DNA from 2 places in the Kosakonia sp. SMBL-WEM22 genome. Region 2 is predicted to be linked to the other one. Evidence: predicted binding sites of a transcription regulator. Region 2 holds the regulator's gene; the other holds the start of a gene.
What was found. The regulator ArgR, encoded in region 2, controls arginine synthesis, uptake and breakdown. The targets are predictions, from matches to a motif close to ANTGAATAAAAATACANT.

Region 1 (6,399 bases), 420 kb from region 2:
GCTGCGCAGCGCGCTGGCAACCTCGATGCTCGGGCTGACGGCGCGGGATATCGACGCGCTCAATCTGGATGAAGATGCCTGGGATCGGGTGGTTGAGGAGTTCTCCCGCTACCGCGAGCTGTGGCAAAAACGCGGCGTGATGGCGATGCTGCGCACGCTGATGAGTGCGCGTAACGTGGCGGAAAACCTGCTCGCCACGCCCGGCGGAGAGCGGCGTTTAACGGATATTTTGCATATCAGCGAGCTGTTACAGGAGGCGGGCACGCAGCTCGAAAGTGAGCATGCACTTACTCGCTGGCTGACGCAGCATATCGCCGAGCCGAACACCAGCGCTGCCAGCGAGCAGATGCGTCTGGAGAGCGATAAGCACCTGGTGCAGATTGTCACCATCCACAAATCGAAAGGCCTTGAGTACCCGCTGGTCTGGCTGCCGTTTATCGCCAACTTCCGCGTGCAGGACCAGGGGTTTTACCACGATCGCGCCTCGTTTAACGCGGTGCTTGATCTCAGCCATGCTGAAGAGAGCATTGAGCTGGCTGAAGCCGAGCGGCTGGCGGAGGATTTACGCCTGCTCTATGTGGCACTGACCCGTTCAGTGTGGCACTGCAGCCTCGGCATTGCGCCGCTGTTTCGCCGCCGTGGCGAGAAGAGCGGGCCCACTGATTTCCACCTCAGCGCATTGGGTCGGCTGATTCAGAAAGGTGAAGCGCTGGATGCCGCCGGGCTGCGTCAGGCGCTGGCTGAGATCTGCAATGAAGAGATTGTGCTGGCGACGCCGCCCACGCCGGATACAGATCGCTGGGAACTCCCACAGCCGCAGCCGCCTGCGCTCAGCGTACGCGAAGTGATGCGCCGGGTCGCCGATGACTGGCGGGTGACCAGTTACTCCGGCCTGCAACAGCGCGGGCATGGCCTTGCCCAGGATCTGCTCCCGCGTCTGGATATCGACGCCGCAGGCGAGCGCGAGGTGCAAACCCAGCCGATGCTGACGCCGCACGAGTTTCCGCGCGGCGCGGCACCGGGCACTTTCTTGCACAGCCTGTTTGAAGATCTCGACTTTACCCATCCTGTCTCGCCGGAGTGGGTGGCGGAAAAGCTGCTGGTGGCAGGGTATGAGGAGCACTGGCAGCCGGTGCTGAGCAGCTGGCTGGAGACGGTGCTGCACGCGCCGCTCACCGCAGCCGGCGTCTCTCTTAGCCAACTGACGGCCAACGATAAACAGGTCGAGATGGAGTTTTACCTGCCCATCAGCGCCACGCTGAGCGCCGAGGCGCTCGACGGGCTGATTCGCCGCTACGATCCGCTGTCGGCTGGCTGTGCGCCGCTCGATTTCCGCGACGTGCGGGGGATGCTGAAGGGCTTTATCGACCTGGTGTTTCGCCATCAGGGGCGCTACTACCTGCTCGATTACAAATCCAACTGGCTGGGCGACAACGCGCAGGCCTATACGCAAGAGGCGATGGCGGTAGCCATGCAGTCCCATCGCTACGATCTGCAGTACCAGCTCTATACCCTGGCGCTGCACCGCTATTTACGCCACCGCATCGGCGATTACGACTATGAGCGCCATTTCGGCGGTGTGATCTACCTCTTTTTACGCGGCGTGGAGGCGCAGCAACCGGAGCAGGGGATTTTCACCACCCGCCCGGATGCCGCCCTGATCGCCCGCATGGATACCCTGTTTGCAGGTGAAGTACCGGAGATGACGCCATGAATGTGCAGGCTTTACTGCAAGAAGCGATGGAGCAGAAGCTGCTGCGTCCGCTGGACGTGCAGTTTGCCCTGACGGTGGCTGGCACTGAAGAGCCCGCTTTGCTGCTGGCCGCGGCGCTGCTTAGCCGCGATGCGGGAGAGGGGCATGTCTGTTTGCCGCTCTCACGCCTGACCCCCGATGTGTTCGGCAATGATTCGCCCCTCGTGCGCCAGCTGTTTGAGATGGCCGGCCCGCCCGACGACTGGCAGGCGCTGCTGCTTGCCTCACCGGCGGTGGGCGACGGCAGCGGCGCAACGCCGATTATTCTGCACGATGCGCGCCTCTACCTGAACCGTATGTGGTGGAACGAGCGGCGCGTTGCGGAGTTCTTTGCAGCCCAGGATGCCGTTGATGAGGCGGATGAAGCCCGGCTTTCAGAGGCGTTGGCCTCACTCTTTCCGGAAAACTATGAAGCGGATGTGAACTGGCAAAAAGTGGCCGCCGCCGTGGCGCTCACCCGACGAATTTCAGTGATCTCCGGCGGGCCGGGAACCGGTAAAACCACCACCGTGGCGAAGCTGCTGGCGGCGCTGGTACAAACGCTCGATGGCAGCCGCTGCCGTATCTGCCTGGCTGCGCCCACCGGTAAAGCCGCCGCGCGGTTAACCGAATCCCTCGGCAACGCGCTGCGCCAGTTGCCGCTTGATGAAGCGCAAAAAGCGCTGCTGCCGGATGAGGCCAGTACGCTGCACAGGCTGCTCGGCGCACAGCCGGGAAGCCAGCGTATGCGCCATCACGCGCTCAACCCGCTGCATCTGGACGTGCTGGTAGTGGATGAAGCGTCGATGATTGACCTGCCGATGATGTCGCGGCTGATTGACGCTCTGCCGCCGAGAGCGCGGGTGATCTTCCTCGGCGATCGCGATCAGTTGGCCTCCGTGGAAGCCGGCGCTGTGCTGGGAGATATCTGCGCCTGGGTGAATGCAGGTTACAGCGCGACGCGTGCGGCGCAGCTCTCGCGGCTAACCGGCGCGGAAGTGCCGGCAGGTGAAGGCGAGGCGGCCACCGCGCTGCGCGATAGCCTCTGCCTGCTGCAAAAAAGTTACCGCTTTGGCAGCCACTCTGGCATCGGTCAGTTGGCCGCTGCGGTTAACCGCGGTGATAAGCGCGCCACGCAGGCGGTCTTCAGCCAGGGCTTTGAGGATATTGAGCGTAAACCGCTCAACAGCGCCGAGGCCTATCAGGAGATGATTGACGACGCGCTGGCGGGCTATAGGCACTATCTTTCGCTGGTGCAGGGCCACGCCGAACCGGAAGCGATTATCGCCGCCTTCGGCGAATACCAGCTGCTCTGCGCGCTGCGCGAAGGGCCGTTTGGCGTCAGTGGGCTGAATGAGCGGCTTGAGCTGGCGCTGGTGCGTCAGCGTAAAATTACCCGCCAGCCCTTCTCGCGCTGGTACCACGGCAGGCCGGTGATGATTTCGCGCAACGACTCCGCGCTGGGGCTGTTTAATGGTGATATCGGCATTGCGCTGGATCAGGGGCAGGGGATGCGCGTCTGGTTCCCGCTGCCGGGCGGGAAGATCAAGTCGGTGCAGCCGAGCCGTTTGCCGGAGCATGAAACCGCCTGGGCGATGACGGTACATAAATCGCAGGGCTCGGAGTTCGATCACGCCGCGCTGATCCTGCCTGCGCAAAACGTGCCGGTGGTGACACGCGAGCTGGTCTACACCGCGATTACTCGCGCACGTAAACGGCTCTCGCTCTATGCCGATGAGCGCGTGCTCGGCCAGGCGATTGCCACCCGCACCGAGCGGCGCAGCGGCCTTGAAGCACTCTTCAGCGCCCTGAAATAGAACGCCCCGCACTGGGCGGGGCGTGAATCAGGTCAGATCGGCCATCAGCACTTTTGAGCGCCGCTGGTAGTTGTACATCTGCTTTTTGGTTTCAGGCAGCGAGTCAATATCCACCGGCGTAAAGCCGCGCTCCTGGAACCAGTGAATGCTGCGGGTGGTGAGCACAAAGAGCTTGCTGAGCCCCATCTGCCGCGCCTGCAGCGCAATGCGCTCCAGCAGCGCTTCGCCGCGTGACGAGCTGCGATAATCAGGATGCACGGCCACGCAGGCCATCTCGCCAATCTTCTCTTCCGGGAAGGGGTAGAGCGCCGCGCAGGCGATGGTGAGATTGTCGCGCTCAATGATCGTGAACTTATCGATCTCCATCTCCAGCTGCTCGCGGGAGCGGCGCACAAGGATGCCCTGCTGTTCGAGCGGGCGAATCAGTTCCAGAATGCCGCCGATGTCGTTAATGGTGGCGCGGCGGATCTGCTCGGCGCTCTCCATCACAATCTGCGTACCAATACCGTCGCGGGAGAAGAGCTCCTGCAACAGCGAGCCATCTTCCTGATAGCTGATTAAGTGGCTGCGACGTACGCCGCTGCGGCACGCTTTTACCGCGCCGCGCAGGAAGCGCACGGTGCCGGAGTGGTAGTCGCCGCGCTGCTCCAGCTCTTCGACACGCGCCTGCGCGTCGTTAGGAAACAGCTCGGAGACAATTTCGCCTTCATCATTCATGACACCCTGAGACGAGCAAAAGCCAATCATCTTCTCCGCTTTTAGCTTGATCGCCAGCTGGGTGGCAATCTCCTCAGAGGTGAGGTTGAAGCTCTCACCGGTCACGGAGACCGCAACCGGCCCCATCAGCACAATCGCGCCGCTATCCAGCTGGCGGTGGATCGCCTCTTCATCAATACGGCGAATACGCCCGCTGTGGCAGTAGTCGACACCGTCATCAACGCCCAGCGGCTGGGAAATAATAAAGTTACCGCTGACCACGTTAATGTGCGCACCCTGTAGCGGCGTATTGTTGAGGCTCATCGACAGCCGCGCGGTGATATCCAGCTGCAAAAGCCCTGCGGCCTGTTTCACCAGTTCAAGGGTTTTGGCGTCGGTAACGCGGGTGTGTTTGTGGTAGATCGGTTCGTGGTGGTGTTCAGCAAGGTTGGCGTCGATTTGCGGGCGCGCGCCATAGACCACCACCAGCCTGATCCCGAGGCTATGCAGCAGGCCGATGTCGTTGACAATGCTGGAGAAGTTTTCATGCTCAATGGCTTCACCCCCGAGCATAATGACGAATGTCTTTCCCCGATGGGCGTTGATATAGGGAACGGAATGGCGAAATCCCTGCACCAGTTCGGTTCTGCGCTCTTTGACCACGGCCTGTCCTCACTGCATGATTATTCGTAAAAAATGTATTTTTATTCTTTTATTGTCTTCGCTGCAAGCACAAATTTTCTTAAGTCAGGATTCCCCCGTCTCTGTGAAGCATAACGCCAGACATATGTTTACCCTTTAAAAGATGACAGTTTATGCATCATTCGCTAAAGTTTTCCGTCAATTCTGACGTTAAGCATTATTTAAACAAATTGCTCGGGAGAAGCATGTCGGGAAGTCATTCAGCGCTGAGCCGCCGCAAATTATTACAGGGTGCGGGGGCGATGTGGTTATTAAGCGTGAGCCAGGTTGGCCTGGCCGCCGTCAGTCAGGTGGTCGCCGTGCGTGTCTGGCCTGCGTCGAGCTATACCCGTGTGACGGTGGAATCGAACCGCGTGGTGAAGTACAAACAGTTCGCCTTGAGCAACCCCGACCGCCTGGTAGTGGATCTGCAGGGCGTCCATCTCAACTCCGTGCTGAAGGGCATGGGAACGCAGATCCGCAGCGACGATCCCTTTATCAAATCAGCCCGCGTGGGTCAGTTCGATCCGCAGACGGTGCGCATGGTGTTTGAACTTAAGCAGAATGTGAAACCGCAACTCTTTGCGCTGGCGCCGGTCGCAGGCTTCAAAGAGCGTCTGGTGATGGATCTCTATCCGGCGAATGCGCAAGATGTGCAGGATCCGCTGCTGGCGCTGCTTGAAGAGTACAACCAGGGCGATCTTGATAAGCAGGTGCCGCCCGCGCAGAGCGGCCCGCAGCCGGGCAAAGCCGGGCGCGACAGGCCGATTGTGATCATGCTCGATCCCGGCCATGGCGGGGAAGATCCGGGTGCGACAGGGAAATATAAAACCCGTGAGAAGGATGTGGTGCTGCAAATCGCCCGCCGTCTGCATGCGCTGATCGAGAAAGAGGGCAATATGAAGTCCTTTATGACCCGCAACGAGGATGTCTTTATTCCGCTGAAGGTGCGTGTGGCGAAAGCACAGAAGCAGCGCGCCGACCTCTTTGTCTCGATTCACGCCGATGCCTTTAGCAGCCGCCAGCCGCATGGTTCGTCTGTCTTCGCGCTCTCAACCAAAGGGGCGACCAGTACAGCGGCGAAATATCTGGCGGATACGCAGAACGCGGCGGACTTGATTGGTGGCGTGAGCAAAAGCGGTGACCGCTATCTCGATCACACTATGTTCGATATGGTGCAGTCGCTGACCATTAACGACAGCCTGAAATTTGGCAAAGCGGTGCTTAATAAGCTGGGGCGCGTCAATAACCTGCACAAGAACAGCGTGGAGCAGGCGGGCTTTGCGGTGCTGAAAGCGCCGGATATCCCGTCGATTCTGGTTGAGACGGCGTTTATCAGTAATGTGGAAGAGGAGCGTAAGCTCAAGACCGCAAAATTCCAGCAGGAAGTCGCAGAGTCGATTCTGGCAGGGATTAAAGCCTACTTCGCGGATGGCGCGACGCTGGCGAGAAGGGGATAACAGAATGGCGCCG
Region 2 (6,399 bases):
AGGGCATTGTGGTTAATGAAGTGTCGCCAGACGGCCCGGCCGCGCGCGCAGGTATTCAGGTCAATGACGTGATCACCTCCGTGAACGGCAAACCGGCGGTATCGGCGCTGGAGACCATGGACCAGGTGGCGGAGATCCGCCCGGGTTCAGAGATCCCGGTTGAAGTGATGCGTGACGATAAAAAGCTGACGCTGCACGTCACCATTCAGGAGTACCCGGCCACCAACTGACGGCCATAAAAAAACCGGAGCGCAGGCTCCGGTTTCTCATCTCAGCCGCGATTAGCGGTTAACGAAATCGACACCGAGATCGATATCTTTTTTCAGCGTATCCAGCATACCTTCCAGCGACTGCTGTTCAAACGCGCTGAGCTGGCCAATCGCCTTGCGCTCTTCTACGCCGTTTTTACCCAGCAGCAGCGGCTGCGAGAAGAAACGTGCATATTCGCCATCGCCTTCAACGTAGGCGCACTCAACGATACCGCTCTCGCCCTGCAAGGCGCGCACCAGCGACAGACCAAAACGTGCAGCCGCCTGGCCCATGGAGAGGGTTGCTGAACCGCCACCCGCCTTCGCTTCCACCACTTCGGTGCCCGCGTTCTGGATACGCTTGGTCAGGTCGGCCACTTCCTGCTCGCTGAAGGTAACGCCCGGGATCTGCGACAGCAGCGGCAGGATGGTCACACCAGAGTGCCCGCCAATCACCGGTACTTCGATCTCGGCAGGTTTCTTACCTTTCAGCTCAGCAACGAACGTGTTGGAGCGAATAATGTCCAGCGTGGTCACGCCAAACAGTTTGTTCTTGTCATAGACACCCGCTTTTTTCAGCACTTCAGCCGCAATCGCGACGGTGGTGTTGACCGGGTTAGTAATGATACCGATACAGGCTTTCGGCGCGGTTTTCGCTACCTGCGCCACCAGGTTTTTCACGATACCGGCGTTGACGTTAAACAGGTCGGAGCGATCCATACCGGGTTTACGCGCAACCCCTGCTGAGATCAGCACTACGTCAGCACCTTCCAGCGCAGGCGTCGCATCTTCACCGGAGAAGCCTTTGATGTTTACATCGGTCGGGATATGACTGAGGTCTACAGCGACACCGGGAGTGACAGGTGCGATGTCGTAGAGGGAGAGTTCTGAACCTGAAGGCAGTTGTGTTTTCAGTAGTAGGGCAAGCGCCTGGCCGATACCGCCGGCCGCGCCGAGGACTGCGACTTTCATCCTAAACTCCTTATTATGGTTAGCTAAATATATTGTTACTCCGCTGCGGCGACCTTAATTCACCCTGCTAATTATGACAACAAGTGCGCCAAAATAACGCGGCACAGCCCACTGTAGCGATTTTATAAAAGGGTTAAATATGACCGTCAGATCGGCAAGCTAAGTAACTAACTTAACGAGTTTATAATATAGCTGTAGAATTCACCAAAATAACATCATATTTATAACATTTAATTTACTTTTTACTCTTATTTGCGACGTAAGCCACATGCTGATGTCCTTAACGAAAGAATTTGCTAAACTTCGCGCCCTTCCCCATAACTTTTCAGCATATTTATCTGCAGAATGTTTGCATAAAAATTCATTAATATGCATAATAATGTTGTTTTCACGGCCATATTACGGGTGACTTATGCGAAGCTCGGCTAAACAAGAAGAATTAGTGAAGGCGTTTAAAGCGCTTTTAAAAGAAGAGAAATTCAGTTCCCAGGGTGAAATTGTTCAGGCCTTACAAGAAGAGGGCTTCGACAATATCAACCAGTCCAAAGTCTCACGCATGCTGACCAAGTTCGGCGCGGTACGTACGCGTAACGCGAAAATGGAGATGGTCTACTGCCTGCCGATTGAGATGGGCGTACCAACGACCTCCAGCCCACTGAAGAATCTGGTACTGGATATCGACTACAACGACGCGGTGGTAGTCATCCACACCAGCCCTGGCGCTGCACAGTTGATCGCACGCCTGCTCGACTCGCTGGGTAAAGCGGAAGGGATCCTCGGCACCATCGCTGGTGACGATACTATCTTCACCACGCCAGCCCGCGGCTTTACCGTTAAAGATCTCTACGAAGCGATCCTCGTTCTCTTCGAACAAGAGCTTTAACCGCGCATTCCCCTCGGTCCCCGCTGAGGGGGAATGTTCGGCATTTTTCCCCTTCCAGGCGACTTTCCACCTCATTTCATTTAACAAATAGTGCGATTTTTCGTTTCCTTCCCCTACTACAGCTGATAGCACCGCACAAAAAATCAAAGCAACCTATCCCGCTGATTTTATTAATCCTCGTTAACTAATTCTTCGCCATAAGCTAAATTTTTATGCTACTTGGTTATAAAAAAGGCCAAATGTTATACGCATTCGCCACAGTTATAATTAGCTTGGTATTAATTATTCGCGTTATTAGTGTATACTTGATTTCGTGATGGGGGTCACAAAACGAACCCCTTAAAAATTTAAAGAAAAGATTACGACGAGGTAAGCAGCATGAATATCAAATCATCTATCGCAACTATGGGTATCCTTTCAGCACTCTCATTTGGCGCCTTCGCCGCTGATATGATCAATGCAGACCAGGCGCAAGATCGTCAGTCTCTGGGTACCGTCTCCGTCGGCGCCATCGCCTCTTCACCAATGGACATGAACGCGCAGCTGAGCAAAAAAGCGGAACAGCAGGGTGCATCATCCTACCGCATCATTGAAGCGCACAGCGGTGACCGCTGGCACGCGACGGCTGAACTCTACAAATAAGTTGTACCCCTAACCCTATGAATTAATCGCTCAACGGCACCAGGCATAAGAAAAGATGTTTAACCCTTCTCGCCGTTGAGTCTCTCTTAAGGAGAAAACAGTATGAAACGCAATCTGATCATCGCATCTCTTGGCCTTGCTTCCCTGATCTCATTCGGCGCGAGCGCCGCAACTCTGGTAAACAGCGATCAGGCCAGCAACCTGCAACCCGTAGGTACCGTCTCTGTTTCACAGATCGCCGGTGTTCCGATGGATATCCGTCAGGAACTCTCCGCGAAAGCCGATCAGGCTGGCGCAAGCAGCTACCGCATTATTGAAGCCCGTACCGGTTCTCACACCCACGTGACGGCTGAACTGTACAAATAAACCCTCGTCGTCTGTCCGACGACTTGCCCCTGCCTCCCCTGGCAGGGGCTTTTTTTTATCTGCTTGCTTAGAAGGAGTAGTGCAGCTGCGCGTTGATAGCCTGCCCGGCATCAATGTTGCCAAACTTTGCGTGCGCAACATCAAGCTCAACGTGAAGGTTATCGCTCACCTGCCCATCAATGCTGGCATGGTAACGTAGACGCCCGTCACGTTCTGCTTTGACCCGAGTATCTCCTGTATCATCGTGAAGGATAATGTCGCCATCAGCCCATAGCTCTGTCTCATAATGCAGCCCCGCCCGCAGCGTAATCGCCCAATCACGATCGCAGAAGTGCGCCCCTGCAACGATCCCGGTACGCCCCACCCACGGGATTGCGCTCTTACGATGCAGAGCAAGAGAGAGGCCGCGATCGCGCCAGTGGAAAGTGGTGTCGGAGAGTTTGCCCAGCGCAACTTGCGCCTGCGGTTCAATATAAGCATGCGGAGTGAGCGAGTAGTGATAGCCCGTTTCAACGCCGCCTAACCAGCTGTTCATGCTGTAATCCCGTGCGTTGAGTCCGCTAAACGCCAGCCGATCGTGATGGTATGAGTGAATATATTTCACGGCGGCATCAAGATATAAACCAGACTTACTTAGCAAAGTGGCATAGTAGCCTGCACCGAAATCGCGACTGCTCCCCTGCACGCTCTCCCCACTCAACTGATGGGTGGCGTAGCTCATATAGACACCAGAAAAGAGATCGGCTGCGGGATAGGCGCTTTTTTTATCAATACCCGACCAGGTAATTGCGTCGTGACCGGCTGCGTTTATTTTTCCCGCGCCGTTATTACGCTCCGTATATGCCCACGCTCCTTCGCGACCGCCATTTTCCCGCAACTGCGCGGGTCGTTTATTCAGGCTATTCACTTCCGTAATGAAGCGCTTATAGTTCATGGCAAAAAAGCGTCTGGCGGTGGCCATTGCGGCGGGATCGGGGGTCTGTTTGAAACCGGTCAGGATCCACTTCGTGTTCAGCGCATCCGTTTGCTGTTTGATAATCGGCTCAAGTTTGCTAAACCCCCTCACCGCCTTTGCCGCCGTAAAAAGTGACGCGGGCGTGCCTTGCGGTGCCGTGATCAGCGGAAGATTCAGCCCCTTAACAGGGCGTGAGGGTGTAATTACATCAAGAAACAGAACGTTGTTGCGGCCGCTTGCGTGCTGGCTAATTTCGATTTTATCGCTGCTTTGCAGATCCGTGCGCAGGGCAAAACCCGTTTCATTAGCCTCTAGCTCGGCAATTTTTAAAGTATTAAAGCGATGTTTGCCTGCCGAAAGCCCCACCAGCGAGCGCGAGGCAGCGACGCTTCCAACTTCCGAATCACGACGTAGCTGCCAGCGCGTTGCATTCAGGCTTAACCGCGCACGCGGCGCAGAGAGCGAACCCAGCCAGCTACTCTGAAAACCGAAAAGCTTGCCCACGCTCCCCTTCTGCCCGGCGTTAAGCGCTTCAACAAGACGCGGCACATCACTCTCACCAAAGCGGATAACCGCCTCACCCACGGCGTGAATACGCCCCCATAGCGAGGCGAAGGCGGTCACATTAAGGGTGCTCTCATCATTAAGCTCATACGTTGCTCCGCTCTTCAGCACATAGAGCGAAGGGCTAACGCGTCCCGGCGCGACAGGGGTTGCCGCCAGCAGTAGCGAGGCTGAAGGGCCGACGGTTACAGTGGCATTACTGCTCCAGCCGCCCGTTGCAGTTAGCCGCGCACTCTCCTCAAGGGTGAGCGCGGTGTGGTTGAACTGACTGAAACCATCAAAGGTGGCATCCCGCGACGAGATCGTGACCCGGCTATTCTGACCGTAAACCGTGCCGGTAAATTTCTCGCGAATGGCAAGTGTCGAGTTAGCTGAGAGATTAATGTGTCCCCAGAAGCGGCTAAGATCCTCATCGAGCGCGCCCGTTGAGATCCCCCGACTCGGCACATTCACCAGGCCATTGCCATCATTGAGATCGAGATAAGGTGTAGAGCTGCCCAGCGTGATAGTCGCTCCTCTGGCCTCAATATTGGCGAGCAGTGATGCATTTCTCGCCAGATCAAACGAGGCATAATCGAGCACTAAACGATTGAGGTGAAAAATGCGGCGCTCCCAGTCCGGCTGTGTGAAGGAGACCGGCTCGCTGCGTAGGGAGTAATCTCTCAATGAACGCAGTTTTTCAACAATTTCTGGCGTGTTATAAGCATGAATAACAGGGTGTCCCTGGAACACCAGCCGGCCATACTGCTGCGTAAAATCTCCGGCTATATCAACCGCTCCGTCCAGAATCAAGGCGCCGCGCGTGCCTGCTACCATGCGGTTCGTGACGTTAAGATTGCCGCGTAGCTGGCCGTGAAACATCGCGTCCTCATCTTTCTGCCGTTCATAACGCGTATGGATCGCCTGCTGATGATCGTGACCGATAAATTCCCAATGCTCATTGCTGCGCTGATCGCCCGGGAACCAGTCATACTCAGGTGTTTTAAGAATGAAGTAATCATTGGTGCCGGTATTGGAGTTACGATACCCATACAGCTCGCCGACCTGTCCTGTTCGCGCGTATGACCACTCAAAGATGGGAATAGCGTCCATCGCGCGGTGGTAGCGTAGAGTGATATCGGCCCGCTTTGCTGCACGGTTAATCAGTGCGGCACCGTAATCTTCGGCATTGAGCCGATGAAAGGTGAGTGGGTTGCCGTTAACATCGAGCCTGCCGCCGCGAAAACCCCACGTAATCATATCCGGATCGATCTGCTGACTATCACGAAGAACGACTAACGGCCTGCCGCTAACGATGCGCAGCGCTCTGCATGCTCTTAGCCTGCCTTGTGCATCGGGGCGCTGGGCAAGCACCACAGTTCCATCACCAATATTCAACCCGCCAGGATTGATGCCCTGGGCGTTAATGTTCAGCGTACCTTTACCCACCTTATGCAAGTTATCCCCTTCGGTGCCGTTCACCAGCCATTTTACTGTCGCGCCGGAAGCGACATTGACGCCACCGCCCGTCCACGTCTGCGCCTGCATCGGCGAAACGCTGGCGTTTGCGTAAAAGGTTAAGCTTCCCGCCCCCTGATCGACGCTATCCTGTAGCAACATCACCGCATCCGCACCGCGGAAAATTAGGTCGTTACCGCTACTGCTACTCTCTGTCCCTTTTCCCTGCATGGCATAAGCGCTTCTCCCCTGGGTTAAGGTGCCCACTCCTGATGCCGCATCGTATCGCCACATAAAAAGCGCATTGTTTTGCCGGTTTTCTATCGTTGCAC

Region 1: the regulator ArgR is predicted to act here: its motif matches at 4,941-4,958, upstream of argA (amino-acid N-acetyltransferase).

What each region holds. Positions count from the first base shown of each region.
Region 1 is NZ_CP051488.1:4,022,958-4,029,356, reverse strand. Features, by position in the region: gene recB (exodeoxyribonuclease V subunit beta) at 1-1,714, shown strand, start outside; gene recD (exodeoxyribonuclease V subunit alpha) at 1,711-3,549, shown strand; gene argA (amino-acid N-acetyltransferase) at 3,577-4,908, opposite strand; gene amiC (N-acetylmuramoyl-L-alanine amidase AmiC) at 5,133-6,386, shown strand.
Region 2 is NZ_CP051488.1:4,443,162-4,449,560, forward strand. Features, by position in the region: gene degS (outer membrane-stress sensor serine endopeptidase DegS) at 1-230, shown strand, start outside; gene mdh (malate dehydrogenase) at 282-1,220, opposite strand; gene argR (transcriptional regulator ArgR) at 1,633-2,103, shown strand; gene yhcN (peroxide/acid stress response protein YhcN) at 2,482-2,745, shown strand; gene yhcN (peroxide/acid stress response protein YhcN) at 2,848-3,111, shown strand; gene HF650_RS21355 (S6 family peptidase) at 3,179-6,399, opposite strand, start outside.